DNA from 3 places in the Exiguobacterium sp. PHA03 genome. Region 2 is predicted to be linked to each of the others. Evidence: riboswitches for the same ligand, from Rfam matches in the RefSeq annotation. Region 2 holds a riboswitch; each other region holds the start of a gene.

Region 1 (10,167 bases), on a different contig from region 2:
GGTGTGCGTGTCGTTTCGATCTCGTCATGTGCCGCATGCATCCGCGCTGGCGCCTGAATCCAGGACAAACCGACAAACAAAATGATGGCAAAGACGATATAGAGAACGAGATTGGCGATGAAGATGTACTGAATCGAAAAAGCAGCAATTTGACCACTAACAGCTGTCCCGAGGGCTACACCGACGTTTTGCGCGACATAGATCGCATTAAAGGCGCGGCGTCCGCCTTCCGGCCAGATGACGCCCGTCATTGCGTAGATCGTTGGGAAAACCATCCCACCGACGAATCCAATCAATCCAAGCATCGCGACGTATCCAATATACGTCTGATGAAATAGCAACAAGCCGACGGAAGACAGGACAAGTCCGATGACACTGATGACAAGCGTCTTCTTTCCGCCGAGTCGGTCAAACGCTTTTCCGCCTAAGTAGTTCCCAACGATTGCTAAGGCTGAGTTGACGAATAACGCCATTCCGGCTTTTGTCATCGACTCCCCTAAATATTCATGAATATATAATGTATTGAACGGCCATAAAAAAGAGGATCCCGTCGTATTGATGGCCATCGCAAGGACGAGGATCCAGACCGCTTTTGGTAATTTTGGCATACCTTTGGTCCTCCTATTTCATTCTCAACCTTGCCACTTTACGCAATCCCTCCCCCGCCTGTCAAGCCACTTCACTTTTCGTCAATGACTCAAAAGATGGTATAATGCAGGAGGAATCATACATACGATGATCATGTATAAAGAGAAAAACAGCCCATAGGAACAGGAGTCTATGCCATGTCACTTGCCCGTGTACTACCTTATACGAAACAATTACTGGAGTCCGTCATCGAACCTGGTGACTGCGTCGTCGATATGACTGCCGGAAATGGACATGATACGCAGTTCTTAGCAGAATGCGTCGGTCCAGAAGGTAGAGTCCTTGCGTTCGACGTCCAAGCTCAAGCCATCGAGGAATCGACACGACGTCTCGACGAAGCCGGAATGTTAGAACGTGTCGATCTTTATCACGAAAGTCACATCCATGTTGGTGCGCGTCTTTCGGACGAACGACGGCCTGTTCGTACCGGCGTCTTCAATCTCGGATACTTGCCTGGAAGTGATAAATCGATCACGACGACAGGTGAAGAGACGCTTGAAGCACTCGACGCTCTCCTCCCGGTACTTGCACCTGGTGGTCTTGTCGTCCTTGTCGTCTATCACGGTCATCTTGAAGGAAAACGGGAACGCGATGCTGTCCTAGATTACGTCACAGCCCTTGATCAGCAAGGTTATGCCGTTCTTCAGTACCGCTTCTTGAATCAACAGAATCATCCACCGTTCATCATCGCGATCGAGAAAAAAGTGCGCTGACAGTAGAAATAAAGAAGTGATGGCTTCCGCTATGGAAACCATCACTTTTTTCATTCTTCAACTAATTTAAAAAACAACAATAATTTTTCCGCAAACCGTGTATTCAACCGTTCAAAGCTGAAATGCGGGAAACCGTGTAGACGTTGTAAGTAAATCTGATCGCCACCCATTTTCCGACATACTTCGAGTGTCAGTTTAACGTCTGCGAACTGATCGTCTGGTGCATAAAAACAAGCCAAGTTTACACGAGGCAGTTTTTTTCGTTCCTCGTCATGTACGACGATCTCTTCTTCGATTTCCCGGTACTGCGCATACGTCAGTTCACCGATGCGAACGGTATCTTCCGTACTTTGACCAAACGGCAACGTACCGAGTGGCGCATCGGGACGGAAACGATCAAACGCACTCGCGAAGACTTGTTTGACACCTCCGAGTTGTTTCGACGGATGCCAATCAAACAATGGTGAAACGAACGCAAGACTTGCGACTGGTAGTTCATATTCTTGCAACAGACGATTGACGACGAGTGCCCCCATGCTACAGGCGATGATATGAATCGGTAGCTTTCGTTTTCCTGCTTCGCGTAATGCTTCTTTTAACAGTTGACCGTGCTCTTCAAACGAAATGCGACGTGGTGCGTCGACGAGTAGCACTTCATACTCTCTTTCGAGTACTCGAATCAAAGCTTCACTCGGACGGGCACGCAGTTGTAACGGATAGACTAATACGATGATTCCTGTTGGTTGTTCAACCACAAACTCACCTCTTCACTTCATACTTCCTTTTCACGATACCTTATTTCAAACGCAAACGAAACCGTCCCGAGACGGATTTCACGAGGCAACATGGCGAAGACGAACGACTGATTCCGCTTGCCCAAACACTTCTTCCGTCATCTCACTAAGTTCTTCAAAACCAAATGAGGTCAGGAATTGACGCGCTTTATAGTTACGTGCTTCCACGTAGACTTCGAGTGGGACGGCTCCTTGTCGTTCGAGTTCACGAATCAGACGTCTTCCGATTCCGTTTTGCTGATATTCCGGCAAGACGTAAAGCCGAATGATCTCCCATGTTCCTTCGACATCAACAGCATGAATGAAACCGACGATTTCCTCGTCGATGATTCCGACATAAAAATACTCTCCCCGTGCTTCTTCCGCCGTCCGGATCGCACGAACGACTTCTTCTTGCGGATACGCCTCCTGCACGAAATGCGCTTTCGAACGTTCGGAATAGATTTCTTCATAAGTATCCAACCAAGATGTGATAGCAATGTCATGAATACGTCCTGCATCAGCTGGAATAGCTTCGCGTATTTCCATAATCGGAACCCCCCTTTATACTCATACAAATCGACTCATGTACTTTTACCCTTTTCTAGAAAAAACATTCGTTTCCTGCAAAGTTCCGCGGAAACAAAAAAGCCCGAAAACCCACGTAGGATTTCCGGACTTTTTGATTATGCGAAACGTTTTGCTTGTTCTTCAAGAACTGCTGCTTTATCTGTTTGCTCCCATGGAAGCTCAACATCTGTACGACCGAAGTGACCGTATGCAGCTGTTTGACGATAGATCGGACGACGGAGATCAAGCATGTTGATGATTCCAGCCGGACGAAGATCGAAGTTTTCAGCAACCAATTCGACGAGTTGTGCTTCAGGAAGTTTTCCTGTGCCGAATGTATCAACTGCGATTGATACAGGGTGCGCGACACCGATTGCGTACGCAAGTTGAACTTCTGCTTTGTCTGCAAGACCTGCAGCAACGAGGTTCTTCGCGACGTAACGTGCTGCGTATGCAGCTGAACGGTCGACTTTTGTTGGATCTTTACCTGAGAATGCTCCACCGCCGTGGCGTGCGTATCCACCATACGTATCAACGATGATCTTACGACCAGTCAATCCAGCATCTCCTTGTGGTCCGCCAATGACGAAACGACCAGTTGGGTTGATGAAGAATTTCGTTGCTGCGTCGATGTATTCAGCCGGGATGACCGGTGTGATGACGTGTTCTTTCAAATCAGCTTGGATTTGCTCAAGCGTAACTTCTTCCGCATGTTGTGTCGAGATGACGATCGTATCGACACGAACCGGCTCGTTGTTCTCGTTGTATTCGACCGTGACTTGTGTTTTTCCGTCCGGACGAAGGTAGTCGAGTTGACCGTTTTTACGCACTTCTGCCAAACGGCGTGCGAGACGGTGCGAAAGCGAAATTGGAAGTGGCATGAGTTCTGGTGTTTCTTTCGTTGCGTAACCGAACATAAGACCTTGGTCTCCTGCACCGATTGCATCGATTTCTGCATCAGACATGCTACCTTCACGTGCTTCAAGCGCTTGGTCGACACCAAGAGCGATATCTGCTGATTGCTCATCGATCGATGTCAATACAGCACATGTATCCGCATCGAAACCGTATTTCGCGCGTGTGTAGCCGATTTCACGAATCGTTTCACGAACGACTTTTGGAATGTCGACGTAAGTGGATGTCGTGATCTCACCTGCAACGAGAACGAGACCTGTTGTAACAGAAGTTTCTGCCGCAACACGTGCATTTGGATCCGCTGCAAGAATCGCATCGAGGATTGAATCCGAAATTTGGTCACAGATTTTATCTGGATGACCTTCAGTGACTGACTCCGACGTGAATAGTCGGCGATTAAGGTTTGTCATGTATGACCCTCCCAAAAAAGAATTTGACGGTGTACTCATTTCCCCTAGTTGAGTGGGACGGTAAAATGAAAAAAACCTTTCCAAGTCCAAAAAATGGTCAGGGAAAGGTTGTGCGTTCTTCCTTTACCCTCTTATCGTTCGAAGTGTTTACTTCGCTTCAGGAGAGCACCTTTTCCCTCATTAATATATGAATTAATGTAGGACGGTTGCCGGGTTTCTTCGGGCCTTGTTCCCTCCACCTGCTCAGAATAAGAGTATCCGTTACGAATTACATGATATAAAGTTGTACCTACTCTGTCAAGCAAGGTTTCAAATTCTAGTCGAAACTTTTTAAAAGAGATGTTAAACTATTAATGCTGAAAGCGTTTCCAGATAAATAGAAATCAGCACTAGAAAATGATTGCGCTCCCTTTAGTATGTCATATATAATGAATGTGTCATACTAAATGCAGTGAGCCAAAACCAACGTAGGGGAAAGGTGGGGTCAGGATGCCGATGACGGTCCTGAATATCGAAGAACTACTCAAGAAAGAGCATGTGTTCAAACAACTATCTGTTGCTGAACTTGTCGAACATGCGATTCGAAACGAAGAAGGTGTCCTTGCTGAGAACGGCGCACTATCTGTAGAAACGGGGAAATTTACAGGTCGTTCACCAAAAGATAAGTTCATCGTCCGTGATTCTTCCTGCGAGTCTCACATTGATTGGGGTCATGTTAACCAACCGATGGATGGAGACAAATTTGAACAATTGTTACAAAAGGTTCTTCGTTACATGAACGAAGCCGATCAGCTCTACTACACAGAAGCTGCTGCTGGGGCAGATACGCACTTCACCCTTCCGGTTCGTGTGCTCACACAATACGCTTGGCATAACCTGTTTGCCAAACAACTCTTTTTACGCGAGTATCCTGAAGTGGCTGCCTTCGAACCGTTCACGGTCGTCTACGCGCCACATTTCAAAGCAGATCCTACCGTTGACGGAACGAATTCCGAGACATTCATCGCCATGTCGTTTGAACACCGGATCGTCTTGATCGGTGGAACCGAATATGCGGGCGAAATCAAAAAATCGATTTTTTCCGTCATGAACTACCTCTTACCACAAGAAAATGTCCTTTCGATGCACTGTTCAGCAAACGTCGGACACGAAGGCGACGTCGCCTTGTTCTTCGGTCTATCCGGTACTGGTAAGACCACCCTGTCAGCAGACGATAGCCGTCAATTGATCGGTGACGATGAGCATGGTTGGTCGCATGACGGCGTCTTCAACATTGAAGGTGGATGTTATGCGAAGACGGTCAATCTGTCACGCGAAAAAGAACCGCAAATTTTTGATGCGATCCGTTTCGGAACTGTCCTTGAAAACGTCATGCTCGATGAATCTCGTCATCCTGATTACGATGACACATCGTTGACAGAAAATACACGTGCTGCTTATCCGATCACAGCGATCGATAACATCGCTGTTCCATCACGGGCTGGTCATCCGAAGACGATTGTCTTCTTGACGGCTGATGCGTATGGCGTCTTGCCTCCGATCAGTAAATTGACGAAAGAACAAGCAATGTATCATTTCCTATCAGGTTATACATCAAAACTTGCTGGAACAGAGCGTGGTATCACGGAACCGGAAGCAACGTTCTCGACATGCTTCGGTTCACCATTTCTTCCACTGATACCTGAAAAGTATGCGACGATGCTCGGAGAACTGATTGATCGTCACGGTGTGACCGTTTATCTCGTCAACACAGGCTGGACAGGCGGTGCTTACGGGACAGGTAGTCGAATGAAGCTATCGTATACACGGACGATGGTCAACGCTGCCGTCAACGGAACACTTGCAGCGATTCCAACAGAAGAGCACCCAATCTTCGGACTTCATATGCCACTTGAAGTTCCTGGTGTTCCAAGTGAATTACTCAATCCGGTACGCGTCTGGTCAAATCCTGACGAATACAACACACAAGCGCGTTCGCTTGCTGAGAAATTCCAACATAATTTCCTTCGTTTCGAAAGTGCGACGGATGCGATCAAGTCAGCAGGTCCATGTCTATAAAAAAAAGAGCCTCAGGGCTCTTTTTTTTATAGAATGGCATCTGTCTCTTCTTGAAGATGCATCTCTTTTTGCATAAGCCACTCCTGACTTTCCGTAAGTAACGCATATGCTCGCGGAAGTGATACACCTAACCGTTGACTGAGCAATTCGAACTGTTCGAAATCACCGCGATCTGCGCTGATCGCAAGCACTAGACAATCCCGGAACGGATGGTCTTTTCCTTGGAGGACAATCTTCAAGGAATCCTCGATTGGCAATTGATCGATGATGTCGTCAATATCAACGGACAATAACGCATCGATATGCGATAACAAGCCGATCATATAGGCACTCTCTTGTTGCAGCGTCCTTGTTTCTGTTGCAAACAACTCACAGAGCTTTGCGCAATGTAAGGAAGAACGCAGCAACTCATTCGACCATTCATAAGGACTTGCGAGCTTCATTTCACGTAATACAATCAACGAAATCCAGCTTTTAAGTTGAGCGAAGCCAAGTAGTGAGATCGCTTGACGAACGGAACTAACTGTATTGCGTAATCCCACTCCCGGAGAATTGATTAGTTGTAATACCTGGATGCTGATATACGGATTGGCTTCGATTTCATCAATGACTTCATCGTACTTCTCATCCGTATCAAGCCACTTCAGCATCTTTAACAACACCGGCAATTGTGGTGGAACAGCTTTCCCTTTCATCAGCATCGGTTTAGCATAAAAATAGCCTTGGAACCAGTCATACCCCATATCAAGACAACGTGTATGATCCTCGTGTGTCTCGACACGTTCAGCAAGCATCTTAATATGAGGATAATTACGTCGAACGATATGCAAAATGGCACTTTGCTCGCGAGGGGAAATTGCCTCGATGTCGATTTTAATTAAATCGATCAACGCAAACAATTCCGCTCCGTGCTGTCGAAGTAAATCTGTCACAAAATCATCAAGTGCTAATGTGAAGCCTGCTTCTTTCCAACTATGCAGAACAGACAACATTTCAGTATCAATATCAACTGTCTCTAAAATTTCAATGACGAATCGGTTAGGATCTAAATAATGAATCAGATCACTTTTCAACAAATCTGACGTAAAGTTGACGAAAAGTTTTTTTCCTTCCGCGACATGTTCCACCCCCATATGGACGAGTGTATTCGTCAATACATCCATCGTCGCTAAATCCCCATCAAAAATAGTCATTTGTTCAATCGAACGATACAATAATTCAAATGCATCAATTGATCCAACTCGATTAACGATGGGTTGACGTGCTAATAAGATATCCATCGTTCTCCTGCCCCCTCCATTGTCCTCAGATGGTTTCTATTATATCAAAGTTTACTTTTTAGGAGATTATTGTTTTTTACAATGTATCAATGGTCTGTTTTTTCAATCTCTATGCTTCATCTTCCAAAATACAAAAAGCAATACGACAAACGTCGTATTGCTTGAATCATGTATCATATCGGTTCCAAATGCCTGTCTCGAACCAAGTCAAAATATCACGCGTCACACGTAATTTTTCATGGATCGGGAACTGATGTGCATACGCATAAGTCTGAAGCAGGGTTTGGTCGGGATGACGTGCAGCATAAGCCGTCGCATGTCGTAAACGAACGTTCTCATCATACGCACCATGAATCAATAATACTTCACCTTGAGGAGCGACATGAAGCGGCGAGCGCACCTTATACGCCTCAGGTACGGTGTCTGGTGTCCCCCCCGTATAGCGACGCAACATCTTTTGCATCGTCTTCTGCTCCTCGTAGGTCCATGTCAACTCGGTCACGCCTGCCCACGACACCGTCCGCGCAACTGGACGATGATGAGCCAGGAGTAATGCCATTTGCCCCCCACGAGAAAATCCGAATGCATGAACATGCGAGACACGTTGTTGCAACCAATCGAAAGCACTGCATGCGTCTTCGACATCCCGATGTCCGAAATCTTCTTTTCCTGTTCCGCCTAAGTTTCCCCGATAGAAAGGTGCCATGACGAAAAAACCAGCCTGCGCAAACGCGAGCAGCCGTGTCGGTCGAACCATTCCGATAGATCGTGTGCCACCTCGCAAGTAGAGAATCCCCTGTCCGTTCGCGACTTGCGGAAGTACGATATAGGCACCGACGCGCTCCCCGTCTGTCGTCGTATAGAACATCCGAAACGTCCGAAACGGACCTTGCCGCGGAAGTTCAAACCAATCGGCGTTCGCTAAGTACACGGAGTGTCTCTGGAAGGACGCGGTCCTTCATCATGAAACTGTATTGTCGGTTCGTATCGAGACGATCAGGGAGTTTCTCGAACAGAAAAGCACCATCTGTTTCATCTACAGCCAAATGGGATGACAGCGATTCGATTTGCGCGAAGTAGATATTTTTAATGATCGTATCCCCTTTTCCGGCAACACGATATTGCCCGATGTACTTCAAGGAATCGATTTTTCCGCCTGTCTCTTCCATCACTTCACGACGTGCGGCTTCTTCTGCCGTTTCACCCGGTTCAACCTTCCCACCCGGAAATTCATATCCGCGTTGCTTATGATGGGTCAGCAACCATTTCCCTTCGTACACGGCAATGACCCACACATGTAGAGGGCGATCCGAGAACGGATGGTCCTCAAAACTTAACTCCACTTGATTTTGATAATAATCCAAGAATGTAATCACGTACGTGCACCTCATTTCTTCTTCTAACTTCACTTTACCTGTTTCACGGGTATTCTAAAAGTGAAAACGCTAGGATTGCCTATAAATCTGGAAAATGATTACTCGTCCTCATCTCGTGAACGTAAAAAAACAGCCGATGTTCCACTAAGGAACAATCGACTGTCGTTTTGTATTACTTCAAACGTGCTTCGAGTTCTGCTTTTTCTGCTTCGAATCCTGGTTTTCCAAGAAGAGCGAACATATTTTTCTTGTACGCTTCGACGCCTGGCTGATCGAATGGATTTACTCCAAGGAGGTAACCACTCATCGCACATGCTTTTTCGAAGAAGTAGAACAGGAATCCGAGGTGATACGGTGTCATCTCTGGAAGTTCGACTGTCAGGTTCGGAACTTGTCCGTCCGTGTGCGCAAGCAATGTGCCTTCTGCTGCCTTATCGTTGACGAACTGAATCGACTGTCCTGCGAGGAAGTTCAATCCATCAAGGTCCTGGGCGTCTTCTTCAATCGTCAACGCGTGACGCGCTTGTCCGACTTTAATGACTGTCTCAAACAGATCACGACGACCTTCTTGGACATATTGTCCCATTGAATGAAGATCGGTCGAGAAATCAACTGCTGCTGGGAAAATCCCTTTGAAGTCTTTTCCTTCAGATTCGCCGTACAATTGCTTCCACCACTCTGATACGTAATGAAGTGCTGGTTCGTAGTTGACGAGTAGCTCGATCGTTTTCCCTTTCGCATACAATGCATTTCGGACGACTGCGTATTGGTACGCTTCGTTGTCAGCTAGGTTTTCGCTCGCGTAGCGCTCTTGTGCGTCACGTGCCCCTTGCATTAACTCTTCGATCGAAATTCCTGCTGCTGCGATCGGTAATAGACCAACTGGCGTTAACACAGAGAAACGTCCGCCGACATCATCTGGAATAACGAATGTTTCGTATCCTTCAGAATCTGCGAGTGTTTTTAATGCACCGCGGGCTTTGTCCGTTGTTGCGTAAATCCGGTGTTTCGCTTCTGCTTTACCGTACTTTTCTTCCATGAATGCTTTCAAGAGACGGAACGAAATTGCTGGTTCTGTCGTCGTACCCGATTTCGAGATGATGTTGACCGATACATCTTTTCCTTCAAGTACTTCAAATAAATCATGCAGATACGTTGATGAGATATTATGCCCTGCATAGATGATTTGTGGTGCTTTACGCTCGTCTTTTGATAACAAGTTATGGAATGAGTGTCCAAGCATCTCGATTGCCGCACGTGCACCGAGATACGAACCGCCGATTCCGACGACTAGCAACACATCAGAATCCGACTTGATTTTTTCTGCAGACGCTTGGATACGCGCAAACTCCGCTTGATCGTAGTTCGTCGGAAGATCTACCCATCCTAAGAAATCACTTCCTGCACCTGTTCCTGCATGAATC
Region 2 (10,167 bases):
TATACGGTCGAGGAGCGATTTGCAGGCTACTTATTATCGATTGCGTCCGAAGCTAGTGACAGTTTGTTTTATCAGGAGATGCGGACGTCGAATCTACATGACGTCGCTGACTGGCTTGGAACGAGTTATCGTCACCTTAACCGGATCATCACGAAGTTGTGTGAGGAAGAGATCCTTGTTCGACGACGTGGCAAGATCATCATCGTCGATTTGGAACGGATTCGCGAGAAAGCGAACGGTAACAGCTATGAGTAAGGAGGAACGAACATGATAATAGGCATTGTATGTGCCGTATTGGCTGGAATGTTAATCAGTTTGCAGACGGTATTGAATGCTCGGATGAGTGATGCATTCGGCGCATGGGCGACGACGACGCTGGTTTTCTTCGTCGGCTTCATCGGAGCAAGCATCACGTATGTCCTGTTTCGTGGTGGAACGATCGGACAGATTCAAAACGTATCGCCACTCTATTGGTTTGGTGGACTTGTCGGTGTCGGCGTCGTTTTTTGTGTCATGCGTGGGATTCAGTTGCTTGGTCCGTCCGTCGCGATCTCTGTCGTTCTGATTTCGCAGTTAAGCTTTGCTCTTGCTGTTGATACGTTCGGCTGGTTCGGTTTACCGCAAATTGATTTATCATTCGGTCAGCTCGTCGGTCTCGCCGTCATGGTATGTGGGATCTTCGTTTTGAAGCGGTATCAAGTCGTGGCGCCGGAAGAGAAGGCGAAGGATATACCGAAGCAAGTCTCTTAAAAAATCTGATACTAGTTCGATCGACTGACGAACGTTTCTGTCATCCTCGCTTTCCGCAGGCGGGAGGTAAGCCGCGTCATCCCGCATTCCATGCGATTTGCCGGGTCTTACCTGACCCTGAAGAAAGCGCGATTCGCGCTTTCTTTCCCTGCAGGAGTCGAGGATGAACACTCACGTTCTAGATTGACTAAATAAAACATGCGCGTTTCCCGCTAATTCAATCGGGAGATTCGCATGTTTTTATGTGTTGTGACTTGATTTCAATCGAATAGATGAACCATTCGTCTTCTGAAGTAAAGCGAGAGGACAAGGATAAGAAGACCACAGTACAACATGATCGTCGTGATTGAAACATGAAACGACAGTAGAAAAGAGAGAAGCGCATAAGATAATGGAACGAGACCGTTTGACGCGGCATTCACGACACTCATGACACGTCCCATCGTCTGTTCCGCACACTGAGACTGGATGAACGTAATGAAGCGAATATTGATGATGGAAGAAAGGACACCAAGTGATAACAGGATGATCAGGTACAACAAAATCTGCTGGGCTTGACTAAGCAGGAAGAAAAGCAAACCTAAGGCGCCAATTAATCGGACCGATGAGGTAAGCCCATTTGCTTTCGTCTGCGCAAAACCACTCCAGAGCGCCCCTCCGAGCATTCCCATTTGATAAGCCCCTTGCATATAACTTAAATCCATCGCATCTCCTTGGAGCACATCATGAACGAGTAAGGGGATTCCGAGTAAGAGTGGTCCAAAGAAAAAGAAATTGACACAGATGACAAGAAAAAGTGTCTGCTTGAGTTGCTGAAAGTGAAAGACGTAATGTAGCCCTTCTTTTAGTTCAAAGAAAGCTGAATGCTGACGTGCTCGCTTGACCTTAGATTCACGAATACCATACGTGAAGAGAAGCGTCAGACAGAGTGTTCCGAAAATCACGAGAAAGACGTACGAGTAAGAAGAATGACTGAGGATGACTCCACCAAGAATCGGACCTGAAAAGAGAGCGATTTGATTAGATGTCTGAATCAATGAATTGGCTTTAGTGAGCTGTTTTTTCGAAACGAGTGTAGGCAGTAAGGAAGCATTCGCTGGCGAAAAGAATGCATCCACACTACCGAATAAAAAGGCAAATCCTAAAATCGTCAGCAATGTAAGCTGATCGGCATGAAGTAACACGAGGAGGCAAATTATAAAACTGATCCGTAGACCGCTTGAGATACGCATGATCGTTGAACGTTTATAGCGATCGGATAAGACGCCACCGAACAACATGAGAAAAATACGGGGTAACAAGGTGGCCATGAGGACGAATCCGAGATATGACGCCTGGTTTAGCGTATGGATGACATACCATTGTTCAACAAACAGATAGGTTGATAGGGAGAGGGCGGAGCACATACCGGACCCCCATAAAAATAAAAAAGATTGATTTTTAAACAGTGATTGTTCCGTATCCATTTCAACAGGTAGCATAAGACACCTCCGATTTAGACCTCGTCGTTCTCAAACAGTGGTTCATCAATTGCGAAGGCAGTCGACATGATATAGAAGTGTTTTTTATCTTCTTCGTCTAGTGAAGGAGACCGTGTGAACTCGTCCAATAGAGCACGATATTTTGTAGCAAAGCGTTGGAAGTCGGCTTCAGACATCGTCAGTTCCTTTTGAAGTGATAAGCTCATCCAGTCCTCGACGTTCGAAGATGAAGGAGAAAAAGTAGCTGTCGGAGCCGTTAGAACGCGTGTCTTTGCCCGGTCCAATACTTCGAGATACGACTGTCGGGTCGCTTCATTTGTCTCGACGAAGTTCAGTAGATGATCGGCAGGAATGTATCCTCGAGCAATCGCTTGATAGTATTTCAATAGATTGCCGCCCTGTTCTTCCGTCCGGACGAGACGAATCAAGTCATGCTTTTCAAGTTCCCGTACGTGATAGAGGACCTTCGCGCGGGATAACGTCAGCAAGTGGGCTAACTGATGTACCGTATGTGGTTTTTCGACGAGAAACATAAGAATTTTTGTTCGTAACGGATCACTGATCACTTTTAACTGTTCATAGCTCTCTAATATGTGAATCGCTTTTTGTTCCATGCAATCATCTCCTTTTTAACCGGTTAATTTTTATTAACCGTAAAACAAAAGACTGTTTTTGTAAACGGTTACAAATTTATGTAAGGGTGTTGATAAAGAAGACATCATTTGTTTGCATACAAAAAACTGACTCCCGTAACATCTCGATCATCCTCCACTTTCTACTGAAAGTAAGGGAAGAACGAGATGTTTGAAATCAGTCTCAGCTACTGTATGTGGTTCGAGGTGATTAGACCGTCGTCGTATCTTTCCATTCCTGCTCGATGAAAGCATCGCGACCAGAAGCAGCACGATCTTTTTTATAGTGCTCTGGATTTTTCTTATGGAAGTCTTGATGGTACTCTTCCGCTGGATAAAATTCAGAAGCGGTATCAATCCGCGTCACGATTGGCTGTTTGAAACGGTTGCTTGCAGCAAGAGCGTCACGAGAAGTAATCGCAGCTTCATGCTGCGCATCCGTATGATAGAAGATTGCTGGCGCGTACTGCGTACCGCGATCTTGGAATTGACCTTCTGCATCCGTCGGATCCGTTTGGGGCCAGTAGAGTTCAAGTAAACGCTCGTACGGGAACAGGCTCGGATCAAACGTGATTTGGACGACCTCGAGGTGTCCCGTCGTTCCTGTTTTGACTTGCTCGTATGTCGGGTTATCGACGTGTCCGCCCATGTAACCTGATACGATTCCCTCGATTCCTGGTAATTCTTCAAATGGTGTCACCATGCACCAAAAACATCCACCTGCAAATGTTGCTTTTTCCATCTGTCTCTTCCTCTCCGTGGGAAATCCCCATTGTATGTCTGACAGCGAGAAAACGAAAACGACTCCTTCGCTTGGTTGCAAAAGGAGTCGCCGCTTTTTATCAACCAAAGCTTTCGCTTTGCTGGTCGTAGCACCTTGCTATGCGCAGGTTGCTGGGACGTCATCGATCCAGATCTCTCGGTCCACTCTTGATAAGGGTATATGAAGTTGATGTCATTCGTTATCATTGTTGTGATGATACCATTCACAAAGAAATAAAGTCAATCCTTAGAATTTAAGGCACGTAAAACGGTTGCCCCAAGTGTCTTCGCACCGATCAACAACGCTTGTTCATTGATCTCGTACTGTGGATGGTGCTGCGGATAGTTGACGCGACCGTCCGTATAGCCAGAGCCGGTAAAGAAATAACTACCCGGGACGTGTGTTAAGTAATGTGCGAAGTCGTCCGCCGCCATCATTGGTGTGAGTGCCCGGACGGATGCTTCCGGTAAGAAAGCAGCAGCTTCCTGAACGAGTTTTGTCTCGTCCGGGTGATTCCAGAGCGCCGGGTAACCAGTCGTGAAGTCAATCGAATACGAAGCACCGATGCCAGCACACGTCGTCTTAGCGACAAGATCGACTTCTTGCCGGAGCTGATGCCGCAGTGTCTCATTGAACGTTCGGATTTCCCCGACAATGCGTGCCTCACCCGTAACGATATTTGGTGCTGTTCCTGCATGGAAAGAACCGATTGCGAGAACAGCCGGCTCAAACGGATCAACCCGTCGACTAACGAGATGTTGTAAGTTGCAGACGAGTTGCGCTCCAGCGACGAGAGCATCTTTTGTTTTATGCGGTGCCTGGGCATGACCACCTTGACCATGGACGATGATTTCGAATTCGTCGATCGCACACAATGTATGTCCTTCCCGGAACCCGATCGTGCCAACCGGTAAATCATTTTCGAGGTGTGTCGCGAAAATTGCATCGACCCCTTCGAGGACGCCGGCTTCGATCATTTGGATTGCTCCACCGGGAAAGACCTCTTCTCCATGCTGGTGGATGATCCGAATCGTTCCTTGCAATTGATCGCGTAACGGATAGAGTGTAGCAGCAAGGACCATCACGATCGCCGTATGACCATCGTGTCCACATGCATGCATGACCCCGGGATGGATCGACCGGAAGGCAAGCGTCGTCTCTTCTTGAAGTGGTAAAGCATCAAAATCGGCACGGACCGCAATCGTCGGACCAGGCTGTTTGCCTTCGATCGTCGCGACGACACCACGACCTCCGACGGCTGTTTGATGAGGAATGCCCTGTTCTGCGTAAAAGGCGGCAATCCGTTCTGGTGTGCGGACTTCCTGGAAAGAGAGTTCCGGGTGTCGATGAAAATCGCGACGTAACGCGATCATTGTCGGTTCGAATTGTTCGAGTGCTTCAAAAAGTTGAGTTTGCATGTTCAAGCTCCTTTAACGTGTGTCTTTTCGCGAAAATGGGTACAGATACAGGTAATCACGAAAGGGGATAATGTAACATGGGAGAAATCGTCGTCAATGCTGTACTTACAATCAAAGCTGGACTTGCGGATCAAGTCTTCCCGATTTTACAAACGGTTTATCATGCTTCACAAAAAGAAGAAGGATGCTTACGTTATTCCTTGCACCAATCGATCGAGGATGAGCATCAATTCATGTTGTATGAAGTGTATCGGGACGAAGAAGCGCTTGAAGCGCATATCGCATCCGACCACTATAAAGCCTACCGTGAACAGATCGAATTATACTTGATGGACCGACAAGTGGCGAAATACGTCGAGATGACTTTCTGACGTGTTGCGATAAGAAGAGACGAACCCGTCGAAACCGACGGATTCGTCTTTTTTATTACATCGATTTAAAGCCGAGGAAATGCTCCTGCCAACGCGGTTCATAGATTGAATTGATTTGCAGCTGTGAACCACCCGCATGGATGAAGTGTTCGTTATCAAGCATGATTCCAATATGCGATGGACCGTCTGTATAGGTGTTCTGGAAGAAGACGATATCTGAGCGTTTACCACTTGAGATGCTCGTCCGGCGATTCGTGAAGAACGCACCATACCAGTAGCCACGAACGTTCGTCCGACCACCGTATTTTCCAGCTTGGTTCGTCGCATAGTGAATCAGTCCGGAACAGTCGAAGCCACCGTTTACGGCATCTTGCGAACCCCATGTGTAGGGTGTTCCGATATGCTGGACGGCTGCTTGGATCAGCTTTTCACCACGCGTATTATTCTTTTTGACGACTCGTTTATCCGACGTGATCGTCACGGCGGATACCGGAAGATAGACAGGTGTCCAACCTGATTGGATGACATAGAAATTTCCGACCCGGTGACGCGGATAGACGCGTTTGCCTTGTTCAACAAGTCCACTGCCTTTTGGGCTCGTCGGACTTGCGAAAAAGGATGTCGTCTGTTTGACGGTATAGATTTTCGCCCGGTCGATCGCTTTTTGTGCCAGGCTCATATCGGGTTTACTCGTGCTGATATAAGGGTTGAGGACATAACCGGTTTGACCACTGACTAAGCGGACTTGCCAAAAGTCATCATCAATCGATTTCAAACCGACTAATTTCGTCCCTTTCTTCAAATAAGCGGCCGGACGACTGTAAGCGACGTCGGCAGAGAAGAGGGGAGTTTGATCTAGATGAACATAAAACGTCGTCCCTTTTTTTGCTTTTGCCATCGGTTTGTTCAGTCCGATACGACTCGAATCGACGAAACCAAAGGTATTTTTGTATTTGACACGTGTATAATAACCGCTTTTTCCGTAGATCGAGATCGAGGCACCTTTTTTTAATGTACCGATTTTTTTACCCGACAGTTTTGCCTGCGACCGGATGACGACGTCGTCTTCTGTCACGTAACGTTGACCAGAGACATCATACAGATCCGGCTTTTTCGTGACGAGATCCGTCGTCTTGACGTAACCGTAGATCGATCCTTTTTTCAAGCGTGTGTAACTACCGCTCGTTCCGTAAATCGTCAATTGATCAGCCCGTTTAACAGTATAGACTGTTTTACTGCTCGTCGAAGCCGACGTATAAACAGACAGGTTGCGTTTCGCGTATCGTGTCCCGGTTGATGCATAGACTTTTCCAGTACCGAGATCAGCTGTCTTGACGTAAGCATGAATCCCGCGGAAGTTGATTCGACTATAGACACCGTTCGTCCCGTAAACGGTCAGTAAAGTATTCGTTTGATGTTGCTTTAAGATAGGACTTGAAGATTTGGCATCCGAATAGATCGGTGTAGCGCGCTGAACATAGAGGCGTGCGGTCTTCGGATAGTACTTTAGTGTCCCAAGATGTGCCGTCAGCACATAGGCATACTCGTCGTTTCGTTTGATTCGTGTAAATGAACCCTCGATGCCGTACGTTTGAAGCGAAGTATTCACAGGAAGCGATTGTACGACTTTTCCTTTCGTAGTCGCAGTAGCATAGACCGTCGTCTGCTGTTGGACGTAACGTAGCCCTGTTTCCGGATGGTTCACGATTGGCGTATCAGCTAAATCAGTCGTCAATACGAAAGCGTAACCCGTTTTAGTCGCCACACGCGTAAAAGTACCCGTCGTCCCAAACGTTTCGAATGCTTGATTTTGAACGATGGCTGTCTTCGTACTCGTCGTCTTCGGCTCAACGAAAAGTGAAGTTGTTCGTTTAACATAACGCAGTCCTGTTTCCGGATAATTTTCGACCGGCGCATCTGCTAAATCAGTCGTCAATACGAAGGCATAACCTGTTTCAGTCGCCACGCGCGTAAAGGTACCCACCGTACCGAATGTCTCGAATGCTTGATTTTGAGTGACGGCTGTCTTTGTACTTGTCGTCTTCGGCTCAACGAAAAGGGAAGTTGCTCGTTTGACGTACTGTGTTCCAACCAATTTCGGAAGTTGCTCGAGTTGTGTCGTAGGTACGTAGACGTATTGCTCTTTCCATTTCAGGCGTGTGAACGTGTCAAAAGTGCCGTATGTATCGATTCGCTGATAAGCGGGAAGTGTCGTCACGACGGTGGAGTCAAAAGGTGAAGCGACTAATGAAAGTGGACTTTTCGAAGTCAACGTTGCTTGTTTTTGGAAGACAGGCGCTGTTTGCGTTAACGCACTTGTTGCGACATAAGCAATTCCTTCTTGCCAACTGACACGAGTGAAGTCACCGTCCGTATCGAGCGTCTTGAATGTCATTCCTGCTGGTAGTTGTTGGATGACAGTGGTAGAGTCAGCTGTTTGTAGCAATGCGGTATTCTCTTTCAAATAAGCCGTTCCTGTCGTTTCTGTGACTGTTTGTACTTCTGCCGTCGGTTGAGCAGGTGGCGATTCAGCGAAAGCAGGTGCGGGTAGAACCGAGCTCAACATCAATGTTGCAGCGAGTCCAGCAACATGAGCAGTCCATTTTTTCATCAAGAGGTTCACTCCAATTCTTAAAATTTGTCATTAGGAATAGTGTAGCATGCGCTTGTTTAAAAATTGATGAAAATCAAAAAAATAGGAGATTGGGCATAAAAAAACGGTATGCCGAAGCACACCGTTTGAAGTCATATTTTAGTCATCGTCCTCATGATCGACTTGCCATTCCCAGTCGAGCATGCCGTAAATTAAAGAGTCGCGCCAGTGGTCTTCTAAATAGACCGTCTCGCGAAGCTGTCCTTCCTTTGTCATACCGACTTTTTGTAAGACACGTTCAGAAGCGACGTTCCGTGGATCACATGTCGCTGTGATTCGGTGTAATTCTAGTTTTTCAAAACCGAATTGAAGAAGGAAAGAGGCAATTGACGTCGCGTACCCATTTCCCCATTCATCGGGTGAGAGGACATATCCGATTTCGGCGATTTTATGTTCCACGTCTGTAATGACGAGTTCACCGGCACCGATGACGACGTCACTTGGAAATGTCACGGCAAAGACATAACGACGTCTTGGTGTCTCGAGTTCACTTTCTAGTGCATCGTGCAGGAATTGTTTCGTATCGGTCTCGGAATTCGGTCCCCACGACTGAAATTGGCTGACGATGGGTTGTGACGCATAGGCGTGGACCGCTTCTACATCTTCCGGTGTAAAACGACGAATCCGAAGTTGGTCATTGATTTTATAACGCATGCAGCATCCTCCTCTTTCAGATGAAGTCACTTTAATTCTATTAGACAAATCGAAGACGAATTCCTGTTTGACACGGGAAAAAGGGCGTGCTAGGGTGGACGTATCGAATGAAATAGGCAGTATCCTCTAGGGTTCCGTACGGCTGGACCGAGGGAGGAACATGGACGTTTGTCCATGCAACGGAGGGATAAAAGCCCGGGAGTAAAGCGAATCGTCTCGCTTGCTCCCGGGCTTTTTCATTTGAAATCATCTATTAGGAGGCAATTACTATGGCAAAGTATTGGATCGGGATCATTATCGCAGCGTGTTTTGAAGTCGGTTGGGTCATCGGGTTAAAACATGCGGCAACACCATTCGAATGGGGAGCGACAGTCATCTGTATCATCGTTAGCTTCACCGTATTGATTAAAGCAAGTAACCATTTACCGGTCGGAACGGTCTATGCTGTCTTCGTTGGTCTCGGGACGGCAGGGACGGTCTTGACGGACATCGTGTTGTTCGATCAAGCGGCTTCCGTGATGAAATTAGCATTGATCGCTGTCTTACTCGTTGGCGTCATCGGTCTAAAATTAGTCAGTGGAGAGGAGAAATCAGCATGAGTTGGGTGTATTTAGTCATTGCCGGAATCTTTGAGATGTTTGGTGTCGTCTTGATCAATACATTTAATCAAAATAAGAATGCGAAGAATCTACTGTTGATGGGAACAGGGTTCGGACTCAGTTTTCTATTCTTGACGCTTGCAATGAATGGCTTACCGATGGGAACAGCGTACGCGGTCTGGACAGGAATTGGAGCAGCGGGCGGAGCGATTCTCAGCATGGTGCTTTATAACGAATCAAAAGACTGGAAACGGCTCGTCTGTATCGGTCTTGTCTTAAGTGCGACGATCGGTTTAAAACTTGTCGGCGAATGACCGTTTACATGTCAAACAGATGACGTTTTAACGGAACTCATATTTTTTGGCATATTTTAATGCAAAAGAGGAAATACTCCTTATAGAAGCTACGCATGACAAATCGTGTTAATAAGGGGAGAACATCCATGAAAACGAAACAATATATCGGAACGTTCTATTCAGAAGACGAATTGATCTCAAAAATGGACGAACTACACATTCAAGGACATCGGGAAGAAGACTTTTACGTGATCGTCAAGGAGAAGTCGAATATCGCACTCGTCCGTAGCCAGATGGACGCAGAAATCGCGACAACAAAACCGTCTTGGATGGACCGGATTCGTGGGAACAAAGGTCGTGATCAAGAAGTCGATGATCTGTTCGAGTCACTTGATCTATCAGATAATGAAATCGAACAACGAAAAACGGAAGTCGAAGGTGGGGGCTTCGTTCTGTTACTTGAAGTCCAAGACATCCAGTTCGATCCACATTTAAATACAGACAACACACATCCTGATGTAAAAGTCCGTTATGGTAGTGGAGAAGAAAC
Region 3 (10,167 bases), on a different contig from region 2:
GTCGCAGGAGACGACTGTATCTTTGCTGCGACAGGGGTCACGGACAGTGAGTTGATGAAAGGTGTCCAGTTCACGGCACAAGGCGGTCAGACACACTCTGTCGTCATGCGTGCGAAATCCGGAACGGTTCGTTTCGTTGAAGGCATTCACTCGTTTAAGAAAAAACCGAAGCTTGTCATTAAGTAAAAGAGACGGACTCATACGTGAGAACTTGATTGATAAAAAAGAGTTGGTGTTTCGGATAATTTCCGAAACACCAACTCTTTTTGCTATGTTTCTAGGAATCAAGACGTTCATCCTCAATTCCTAGAGGAAAAGGAAATGTGCTAACGTTTTCCGCTTCGTTAAATCGTATGGGAAGATTGCAGTGCCTCCAAATCGCTCGACATGAAATTTCGTTTTGAAGAGCATTGTCTCACGTTTGACGAGCAGGATGTGATCTCCTGATCGTGCAGATAAGCGAATTCACGACCAAGACCTCTTGAAGCACCTGTGATGAAGACATGCATCCTATTTCCTTCTTATGAATTGAATGAGATGAAAAAAAGCGATCGAGCCAATGCTCAACCGCTTTGAGATGATGAATTAAAGGTAAGATCCTGCGCCGACAAGGCGTGAACCCCAGTACCCTGATTTGAAGCTTGAGTATTTAACGCCACCTGTTTCTGAGTTAACCATGCTTGACTTACTTGTTGCGATCCCGACGTGTTGAATGCCGCTACCGTGTGAGAAGAAGACAAGATCTCCTGGTTGTACGCTTGAAACACTGACTTTCTTAGAAGAAGAATATTGTGAAGAAGACGTACGTGGCAATGTTTTACCAGCCGCTTTCTTGTAAACGTAGCTTGTGAAACCAGAGCAGTCGAATCCACGAGTCGTTGTTCCGCCCCATACGTATGGTGTACCTTTATGTTTTGCTGCTTCGTTCAGGATTTTCGTCCGTTTAGAAGATGTGCTTGTTGATTTTTTAGCGCTTGAAGATGATTTGTATGTCTTTGTGTATTGTGAGAAGACATAACGTGTTTTACCGCCGTATGAGATTTTTGTCCAGCTGCCTGATTTGCCTTTGTATGTAAAGACTTGACCAGCGTTGACTTTCCCGACGATGCTTGCTTTCGTAGAAGGAGCTGTCCGAACACGAAGACCGTTGTCCGTGATCTTGACTTTCGTGACTGTTGCTGCTTCAACTTTACCTGTACCCACTGATGTAAAACCTGAAACCACTAAGGCTGCTGTCGCGATCGATGCTAGAAAACGTTTCATGTTAAGAATTCCTCCGTTTTAATGTAGTGTGTTGCGTCCGTAAGTTATATGATGAAATCATTAAGTGTGTGATTAAGCAGTGAACCTTACAACTGTGTAAGAATTTTGTCTGCAGGAATATCTTAGCATGCGCGCCCTTAAAAACGTTTTTTCAGTTAGAAGACAAAATAGATGCTTTTGTAACATAACTGAAATAATATCCTTGAATATTACAAAGTAAGAAACGCAAAGGATTGTTGACGACGAATTTAAAAAAATATGATACCTTTAGTTCACGAAAGAAATTACATACCTCCTGATGTATGTATGGAAGTATGCTGAATGCAGTTGAATTTATAAAGAATAGGTGAAAAACATGCCAACAACTGATAAAAAAGATAAACCTGAACGTTCCTATACTTTGGCTCAATTGAGCCAGCTGACATTAAAAGAATTATATGAAATCGCAAAGACGAAGAATGTCCCGCAATATCGGGAAGCCCGTAAGCGTGAGTTGATGTTCAAGATTCTAAAAGCACAGGCGGAATCAACAGGTCTTTATTTCCTCGAAGGGGTACTTGAAGTCATCCCTGGTAATCCACAAATGCAAAACGATGGTGGCTTCGGCTTCCTTCGCCCTATCAATTATTCCCAATCCTCTGAAGATATCTATATCGCCGCTTCTCAAATCCGACGCTTCAATCTACGTAATGGTGATGTCGTCACAGGTAAAGTACGCCCACCGAAGGAAAACGAACGTTTCCAAGGGTTACTTAGTGTGGAAGCCGTCAACGGCGAAGCACCGGATACAGCGCGTAACCGTTTGTTCTTCCCGGCGCTGACACCGATCTATCCGGATCGTTTAATGCGTCTTGAGACAGAGCCGCGTCATTTATCGGTTCGTGTCATGGATATGATTGCACCAGTTGGGTTTGGACAACGCGGTTTGATCGTCGCACCACCAAAAGCAGGGAAGACGTCACTCCTCAAAGAAATCGCGAACTCGATTCAAGAGAATCATCCGGATGTCGAGCTGATCATTCTATTGATCGATGAGCGACCAGAGGAGGTAACTGACATCGAGCGTTCAGTTCCGGGAGCAGACGTCGTCAGTTCAACGTTCGACGAAACACCGGACAACCATGTGCGGATTTCTGAACTTGTCCTTGAACGGGCGATGCGACTTGTCGAACATAAAAAAGATGTCGTCATCTTGATGGATTCGATCACGCGTTTGACTCGTGCGTATAACTTAACAGTGCCGCAAAGCGGACGGACGCTTTCAGGGGGGATTGACCCAGCAGCGTTCCACAAACCAAAACGGTTCTTTGGTGCGGCGCGAAACATCGAACATGGTGGCAGTTTGACAATTCTTGCGACGGCACTCGTCGAGACGGGATCCCGCATGGATGACGTCATCTATGAGGAATTCAAAGGAACAGGAAACATGGAGCTACATCTCGATCGTAAGCTGTCGGAACGCCGAATCTTCCCGGCAATCGACATTCGCAAATCAGGTACGCGGAAGGAAGAACTCTTGCTTCCGAAAGAGCAACTCGATGCGCTCTGGACGATTCGTCGGACGATGAACGAGTCGAACGAGTTCGTCGATACGTTCCTGCGTAAGATTCGCGACACGAAAAATAATGAAGAATTTTTTGCTGAACTTGAGAAAGAAAAGAAGAAGACGGTCCGACGTGCACCTGCTAAACCGCGTACCGTCAAGAAGGAAGCAACGACGGAAAAATAACTATTGCGACGCGTAAAAAAATCGTTTAGTATAGGAAGGTAACTTACTCTGGCTCAGCAAATGGACCAGGGCGGAAGGAGAGAAATCAACCATGAAACAAGGAATTCACCCTAACTACAACAAAGTAGTATTTATGGATTCAACGACTGAGTACAAATTCTTAAGCGGTTCTACTCGTTCTTCGAACGAAACGATCACTTGGGAAGATGGTAACGAGTACCCACTCATCCGTGTGGATGTGTCTTCAGACTCGCACCCATTCTACACAGGTCGTCAAAAGTTCAACGCGGCAGATGGTCGTGTCGATCGCTTCAACAAAAAATACGGCCGCAAGTAATTACTTGCCGGTTCTTAAAAAACAGCCTGCCTCCATTACGGAAGCAGGCTGTTTTTGTATAGGCTGAATTGCGAACGGTACGTAAGGTACGTCTTTAAGACGAACGAGAAAGCAATCCCGCCGACGATCCCGATCAAGTACGGCATAGCATCTGGATGTGCCAAGATGTAGTCGACGACTTTATGGAACGAGATATGACGACCAACAAAGTAGCCGGCGCCCAAGAACACACTGACCCAAATCAAAGCACCTGTATACGCGTAACTCGCAAAAATGCGAAACGGCATTTTTGAAACACCTGCAAAAAAGGCAGAGAGTTGGCGAAGACCAGGTATGTAGTAACCGATGATCAAGACCGATTTGCCGTAACGACGAAATCCGGCTTCAGCGGAGAGAATGTGTTTTTCTGAGATGCGCATCTTTGGTCCGACGCGATGCAACAGGGGCATGCCGAGTTTTAAGCCCAGCACGTAGCTAATCGTCATTCCGATGCAACTGCCAGCGTAAGCGGCAAGAATCGTACCGAACAGCGGTAGATTGCCTTGATGCATCCAAAAACCGGACAGGACGAGCAAGGTCTCATCAGGAACCGGCAATCCCACGATACCACCTGCGAGAAGGACGGAAAGACCAAGGGCGCCATATTGGTGCAGAATGTCATGTAAGAGATGATGAATCGGGGACACCTTCTTTCGCGAGAATCTTCTTCTTTAGTGTACAGGAAATGGATGAAGGTTGGAATGAAAGGACAAAAATTCTAGGTAAAGAAAAAATGAATTTTGATTTCCGGAAGTCAACCCTTTTTCTCAATACCGTTTCGAGCTATACTCGTTAAAGTGACTATTTTTAGAGGACGGTGTCGGACGATGATGCATGTAATAAATCAGTACGGCTGGATCGAAGTAATTTGTGGCAGTATGTTTTCCGGGAAATCGGAAGAGTTGATTCGTCGTGTCAGACGGGCACAGTACGGCAAACTGCCCGTTCAAGTATTCAAGCCGGCAATCGATGACCGGTACCATGAAGAGCATGTCGTCTCTCACATCGGAAATTCCGTCGTGGCGATTCCAATGGCGACGAGTCGTGATCTCTATGCAGCAGTAGCGGAAGAAACACAAATTGTCGGAATTGATGAAGTTCAATTCTTTGATGATGAGATCGTTCAAGTCATCGAAGCACTTGCGCAAGACGGAAAACGCGTCATTTGTGCAGGACTCGATCAGGATTTCCGGGCAGAGCCATTTGGCAAGATGCCGGAATTACTGGCGCGCGCAGAATTTGTGACGAAACTTCAGGCGATCTGTCTCTCATGTGGCGATCCGGCTTCCCGGACACAACGTTTGATTGATGGAAAACCAGCGAACTATGATGATCCGATCATTTTAGTCGGCGCTTCAGAATCGTATGAGCCACGGTGCCGCCACTGCCATGAAGTGCCAGGAAAGCCGAAGCCGCTCCAAACGATGCAGCACCAAAAAGGATAAACAAAAAAGACGAACCGATGATGGTCGTCCTTTGATGTAACAGCTGTTCGCTTCTAAGTGAAGACGAATAGCTGTTTTTTTTATTATCCCGTTTCCTGTGAGACACGGCTCGAGCGTTCGATGAAACGAATCGTCTCACGCACGATCAAATCCTGATCATGATCGAGGGTCGCGACGTGGTACGAGTTGAGGAGACAGTAGATTCGTTTATCATTCGTCCCGATATGCTGATGCAGGTAATCCGAGCTCGACGGCGGAACGACGTGATCGGTTGCCGAGTAAAGAATCAATGTCGGTAGAAGGATCGATCCAAGGCGTCCTTTCGTCTCATCCATCAAGCGGACGAGTTCGAATGCACAACGACTCGGAACGAGGTCATAGATGATTTCGAAAGCAGACCGTTTGATATCCGGTGCCCCTTCTGGTAAGTACTGTGGACCATCTTCAAACGACAATGCTTCATAAGACGGAACGGAGAGAGCGGCATTGATCGTAATGATGCCTGAAAATGGAATCCCGTCAGCGGCGAGCGATAGTGCGAGCGTCGCGCCCATCGATTGACCGATGACGAAGACTTGATCGCATGTTTCTTGTAAACGTGCATAGCCGTCTTGCAGGCTCTGCTTCCAACATCGAGCAGTCGATTGTTCGAACTCACGGACGTTCGTCCCGTGACCACGCAAACGTGGAGCATAGACAGTGAATCCTTTAGCAGCAAATGCCTCACCGACGTCCCGAACACTTTGCGGGGTCGCATTAAAACCATGACAGATTAAAATGCCGATCGGTCCACCTTGAAGATAAAATGCTTCAGCACCAGTCAATACAGGATAGTTCATCATTACTATTTTTCCTCCATTCGTGAAAAAAACTCGTCAACGTCACTGCTTGGACGCCCACGAGTTTTTCACCGTATCATCCAAAGCCGCGCTTTGCTGGTCGGAGCACCTTACAGATTGCAGGTTGCCGTGAAGTCATAGAGCCAGGTCTCTCGTTCACTCTTGATAAATATCATATTGGAATTGTCGGATTAATCATTGAAACGATGGTAGCACGACCGAAAATGCCTTGTCAAATCGTTCTGGACGAATCGTGATTTGTTCTTTCAGCTAACTCATAACTTATGACTCAATCGATATGCGCCAAATGGATTATTTTTGCAAAGTTGGTTGACTTTTAAAGGTTCGACCCGTAATGTAAAAATTAGTTTTACGACATAAGCAACAACGCAACAACACACATACGAATTTCATACCGCAATACTTATCCAGAGAGGTGGAGGGACTGGCCCTACGAAACCTCGGCAACAGACTCATTATGAGCACTGTGCCAATTCCATCAGACAGATGTCTGAGAGATGAGTGGAGTGGATTCTGCCACTGTGCGGATCCAGGTCTCTTCTTGTTTCTCAAGAAGGGACCTTTTTTGTTGAATGAAGGGGGAAAACGGAATGATTGCATTTCATCAAGTCAAAAAAACGTACGTCACGAAGGATCAGACGATCGCAGCACTCGACGGTGTCGACCTGACGATCGAGAAAGGCGAAATCTTCGGTGTCATCGGCTTTAGCGGTGCCGGGAAAAGTTCATTGCTCCGCTGCGTCAACCTGTTAGAACGACCGACGTCAGGAACAGTGACGGTCGACGGGGAAGATTTAACACAACTATCACCAAAAAAATTACGCCAAGCGAAACAGCGGATCGGGATGATCTTTCAACACTTCAATCTATTGAATGCAAACACGGTCTTTACGAACGTTGCGAAACCACTCGTTCTCGCAGGTGTCAAGAAAGACGAGATTCGTCGCCGGGTGACGGAATTACTCGAATTCGTCGATCTTGCGGACAAGGCGGATCATTACCCGGATCAATTATCCGGCGGACAAAAGCAACGTGTCGGCATCGCCCGGGCACTAGCGACGCAACCATCCGTGCTCTTATGTGACGAAGCGACGTCAGCACTCGATCCTCAGACGACACATCATATTCTCCAGTTATTAAAACGCATCAATGCGGAATACGGGATCACCATTCTCTTGATCACCCATGAGATGGGCGTCATCCGGGAGATTTGTGACCGGGTCGCCGTCATCGAAGCCGGGAAGCTGATCGAGTCAGGAACAGTCTTTGATGTCTTTTCGAATCCGCAGACCGAGACAGCGAAAAACTTCGTCCGCTCCGTCATGCATGATGAAATTCCGGCATCAATTCGTCAGTTGATCGAGTCACGGAATGCGCATCCGATCTATAAGATTCATTTTCTCGGACATCACACCGGGCAACCACTCTTGTCGCAAGTCGCAAAACGCTTCGACGTCGATGTCAACATCCTGCACGGTAGCATCACGGAGTTACAGGAAACACCGTTCGGTACATTACTTGTTGAACTGATCGGTGAAACAATCGAAGTAAAACGGGCCTTACAGTACATCGATCAGGCACAGGTGACCGTCGAGGAGGTGCTTGCTGATGCTAGTTAACTACAGTGATATCTGGACAGCATTTTTGCAGACGATGACGATGGTGTCAGTGTCGTTATTATTTTCGACTCTGATCGGTTTACCACTCGGCATCCTGCTCGTCGTCACCCGGAAAGGGGCATTGCTCGAAAACGTCCCGCTGTTCACATTCTTCAACAGTATCGTCAATATCTTCCGTTCAATTCCGTTCATCATCTTACTTGTTGCGATCATCCCGTTGACACGGTTGATCGTCCAGACGTCGATCGGAACCGAAGCCGCCATCGTTCCACTCGTCTTTTACGCCGCCCCGTATATGGCACGGCTGATCGAGAGTTCCTTACTTGAAGTCGACAAAGGCGTCCTTGAGGCAGCAGAAGCGATGGGCGCGACACCGTTTCAAACGATTTTCCGCTTCCTTCTGCCGGAAGCACTCGGTTCACTAATCCTTAATTTAACGATTGCAACAGTCGGCTTGATCGGGGCGTCGGCGATGGCAGGCGCCATCGGTGGTGGCGGACTGGGTGACTTAGCAATTACGTACGGTTATCAACGGTTCGACACGAAAGTCATGATCATCACGGTCGGGATTCTCGTTATCTTAGTCCAAGGCTTACAGACGACAGGCAACATCGTCGCACGAAAAATCAGAAGACATTAATCAAGGGAGCGATTCAGCCATGAAAAAAGCAGTAGCGATTGGAGCAACATTAACGACGATTTTATTTGCCGGGTGCTCAGCATCAGGAGAAGAAGAAAAGACGATCAAGCTCGGGGTCAGTGGTTCAGACACTCAAGTGTGGGATTACGTCGCGAAAAAAGCGGAAAAGGAGGGCATCAAAATCGAACTCGTCAAGTTCTCCGATTATGTCCAGCCGAACATGGCACTGGCTGAGGGTGAGATCGACGCCAATGCCTTCCAGACGATTTCCTACTTCAACGCCTTCAAGAAGGAACATAAGTTGAAGCTGTCGCCGATTGCGACGACCGTCATTGCACCGATGGGCATTTACTCAGATAAATATAAGGACGTCAAAGATATTCCAGTCGGTGGCAAAATCGCTGTTCCGAACGAAGCGACGAACATGGGACGTGCCTTCTTGTTACTACAAGAAGCAGGTTTGATCAAATTACCGGACGACTTCGACGGCAATGGATCGGTCGATAAGATCGTTGAAAATCCGAAGAAACTGAAAATCGTTCCGATCGTCGCTGGACAAACGCCACGCGTCTTACCGGACGTCGCTGCATCGATCATCAATAACGGTATTGCTGTTGACGCAGGACTAAATCCGATCAAGGACTCGATCGTCCATGAGAACGAGACAGCAAAACCATACATCAACATCATCGCGACACGGACGGAAGACAAGAACAAAAAAGAACTAAAAAAGATCGCGTCGCTTTACCAACAAAAAGATGTCGCGGCTTTCATCAAAAAAGAATATAAAGGTAGCTCGATCCCGACGTTCGTTCCACTAAGCGACATCGGCGAATAAATTCTAAAGGAGAGTGGATAGCATGACGACACCAGTACGCACGACATGGGTAGAGACGATTGAACAGGACATCGAACAAAAACGGGAATCGTATCTTGAGACGAGCCACCGGATTCATGCGACGCCGGAAATCGGTAACGAGGAATTCTTTGCTTCGCGACTACATGCAGAGCGTTTGACGGCAGAAGGCTTTACAGTAGAACTCGGCGTCGCAGGGCACGAGACCGCATTCTTCGCGAAGAAGTCAAGCGACCGACCTGGCGCGACAATTGCCTTTCTCGCTGAGTACGATGCGTTGCCGGGCATCGGACACGCATGCGGTCATAATATCATCGGAACGACGAGTGTCGCAGCGGCGATCGCGGTCAGCAAAGTGCTTGATGAAGTCGGTGGGAGTGTCGTCGTGCTTGGAACGCCAGCCGAAGAAGGTGGGCCGAACGGAAGTGCGAAAGGCAGTTTCGTCAAACACCAGTTGCTTGAAGGAATCGATGCGGCCTTGATGGTCCACCCGTCCGGACAAACGCGGATCACGGGGTCCTCGCTTGCGGTCGATCCGCTCGATTTTGCCTTTACGGGTCGTCCCGCGCACGCAGCGGCGACACCGGAAGAAGGCATCAACGCTCTCGACGCTATCATTCAGCTCTTCAATGGGATCAACGCCTTACGTCAGCAGTTACCGGATGATGTCCGGATCCACGGAATCATCACGCATGGTGGCGATGCGCCGAACATCATTCCGGAATACGCAAAAGCACGTTTCTTCATTCGGGCGACGACACGGGAACGGCTGAATGCCGTCACGGAGAAAGTCAAAGCGGTCGCGCAAGGTGCGGCACTTGCGACCGGGGCGACGCTTGACGTCATCGCTTTCCAAAATGAAGTCGACAATCTCGTCTTCAACCGGACGTTTGATCGTCTCTTCCAAGAAGAAGCAGAGGCGCTTGGGCAAATCGTGCACCTCGACGAACGACCGGGTCTTGGATCGACGGACGCGGGTAACATCAGTCAAGTCATCCCGACAATCCATCCGTATATCAAGATTGGTCCGGACGATCTCGTCGCCCATACAGAAGCATTCAAAGAAGCCGCCCGTTCGGAAGCAGGGGATGAAGCGTTGATCGCAGGCGCTAAAATCCTCGCACGGACAGCACTTCGCGTCCTCGCTGATGAACGGACACGCGGAGCGATTGCCCAAGAATTCCACGATCGGAAGAACGGGTATTTGTAACCGGAACACAATGACTGGACGCACTGATATCAGGTGCTCCAGTCATTTTTAGTATCCAGTAGATCACGAATTGGGGAGGGGTAACAGAAGTGGAGCGAAATCATAAAAGAGCCAATACCGAAACATTTGCGCTTTGTTTTCTTGAAAAAGATATGCTAGGCTAAAGTTG

Evidence for each region. A riboswitch is a leader RNA that binds a small molecule or an ion and turns the genes downstream of it on or off. The one in region 2 is predicted to bind S-adenosylmethionine.
Region 1: linked by a shared signal. The riboswitch ahead of metK (methionine adenosyltransferase) and the one ahead of msrA (peptide-methionine (S)-S-oxide reductase MsrA) in region 2 are both predicted to bind S-adenosylmethionine.
Region 3: linked by a shared signal. The riboswitch ahead of Q7C19_RS10745 (methionine ABC transporter ATP-binding protein) and the one ahead of msrA (peptide-methionine (S)-S-oxide reductase MsrA) in region 2 are both predicted to bind S-adenosylmethionine.

What each region holds. Positions count from the first base shown of each region.
Region 1 covers NZ_JAUTYQ010000001.1:1,641,799-1,651,965, forward strand. Annotated here, with positions in the region: gene Q7C19_RS08635 (MDR family MFS transporter) at 1-608, opposite strand, end outside; gene mnmM (tRNA 5-(aminomethyl)-2-thiouridylate-methyltransferase MnmM) at 765-1,361, shown strand; gene Q7C19_RS08645 (serine aminopeptidase domain-containing protein) at 1,412-2,116, opposite strand; gene Q7C19_RS08650 (GNAT family N-acetyltransferase) at 2,195-2,683, opposite strand; gene metK (methionine adenosyltransferase) at 2,821-4,029, opposite strand; SAM riboswitch class I at 4,158-4,284, opposite strand; gene pckA (phosphoenolpyruvate carboxykinase (ATP)) at 4,519-6,087, shown strand; gene Q7C19_RS08665 (EAL and HDOD domain-containing protein) at 6,114-7,367, opposite strand; gene Q7C19_RS08670 (alpha/beta hydrolase family protein) at 7,534-8,298, opposite strand; gene ytkD (RNA deprotection pyrophosphohydrolase) at 8,270-8,743, opposite strand; gene Q7C19_RS08680 (glucose-6-phosphate isomerase) at 8,916-10,167, opposite strand, start outside.
Region 2 covers NZ_JAUTYQ010000002.1:241,011-251,177, forward strand. Annotated here, with positions in the region: gene Q7C19_RS12355 (Crp/Fnr family transcriptional regulator) at 1-255, shown strand, start outside; gene Q7C19_RS12360 (DMT family transporter) at 268-750, shown strand; gene Q7C19_RS12365 (MFS transporter) at 1,011-2,231, opposite strand; gene Q7C19_RS12370 (ArsR family transcriptional regulator) at 2,246-2,845, opposite strand; gene msrA (peptide-methionine (S)-S-oxide reductase MsrA) at 3,075-3,605, opposite strand; SAM riboswitch class I at 3,700-3,803, opposite strand; gene Q7C19_RS12380 (M20 metallopeptidase family protein) at 3,866-5,044, opposite strand; gene Q7C19_RS12385 (putative quinol monooxygenase) at 5,122-5,415, shown strand; gene Q7C19_RS12390 (SH3 domain-containing C40 family peptidase) at 5,471-8,026, opposite strand; gene Q7C19_RS12395 (GNAT family N-acetyltransferase) at 8,168-8,722, opposite strand; gene Q7C19_RS12400 (DMT family transporter) at 8,992-9,321, shown strand; gene Q7C19_RS12405 (DMT family transporter) at 9,318-9,635, shown strand; gene Q7C19_RS12410 (general stress protein) at 9,764-10,167, shown strand, end outside.
Region 3 covers NZ_JAUTYQ010000001.1:2,066,164-2,076,330, reverse strand. Annotated here, with positions in the region: gene glpX (class II fructose-bisphosphatase) at 1-186, shown strand, start outside; gene Q7C19_RS10775 (C40 family peptidase) at 586-1,263, opposite strand; gene rho (transcription termination factor Rho) at 1,619-2,992, shown strand; gene Q7C19_RS10765 (type B 50S ribosomal protein L31) at 3,084-3,329, shown strand; gene Q7C19_RS10760 (DedA family protein) at 3,365-4,015, opposite strand; gene Q7C19_RS10755 (thymidine kinase) at 4,199-4,813, shown strand; gene Q7C19_RS10750 (alpha/beta hydrolase) at 4,897-5,655, opposite strand; SAM riboswitch class I at 5,723-5,824, opposite strand; SAM riboswitch class I at 6,074-6,177, shown strand; gene Q7C19_RS10745 (methionine ABC transporter ATP-binding protein) at 6,264-7,292, shown strand; gene Q7C19_RS10740 (methionine ABC transporter permease) at 7,282-7,932, shown strand; gene Q7C19_RS10735 (MetQ/NlpA family ABC transporter substrate-binding protein) at 7,952-8,770, shown strand; gene Q7C19_RS10730 (M20 family metallopeptidase) at 8,793-9,998, shown strand.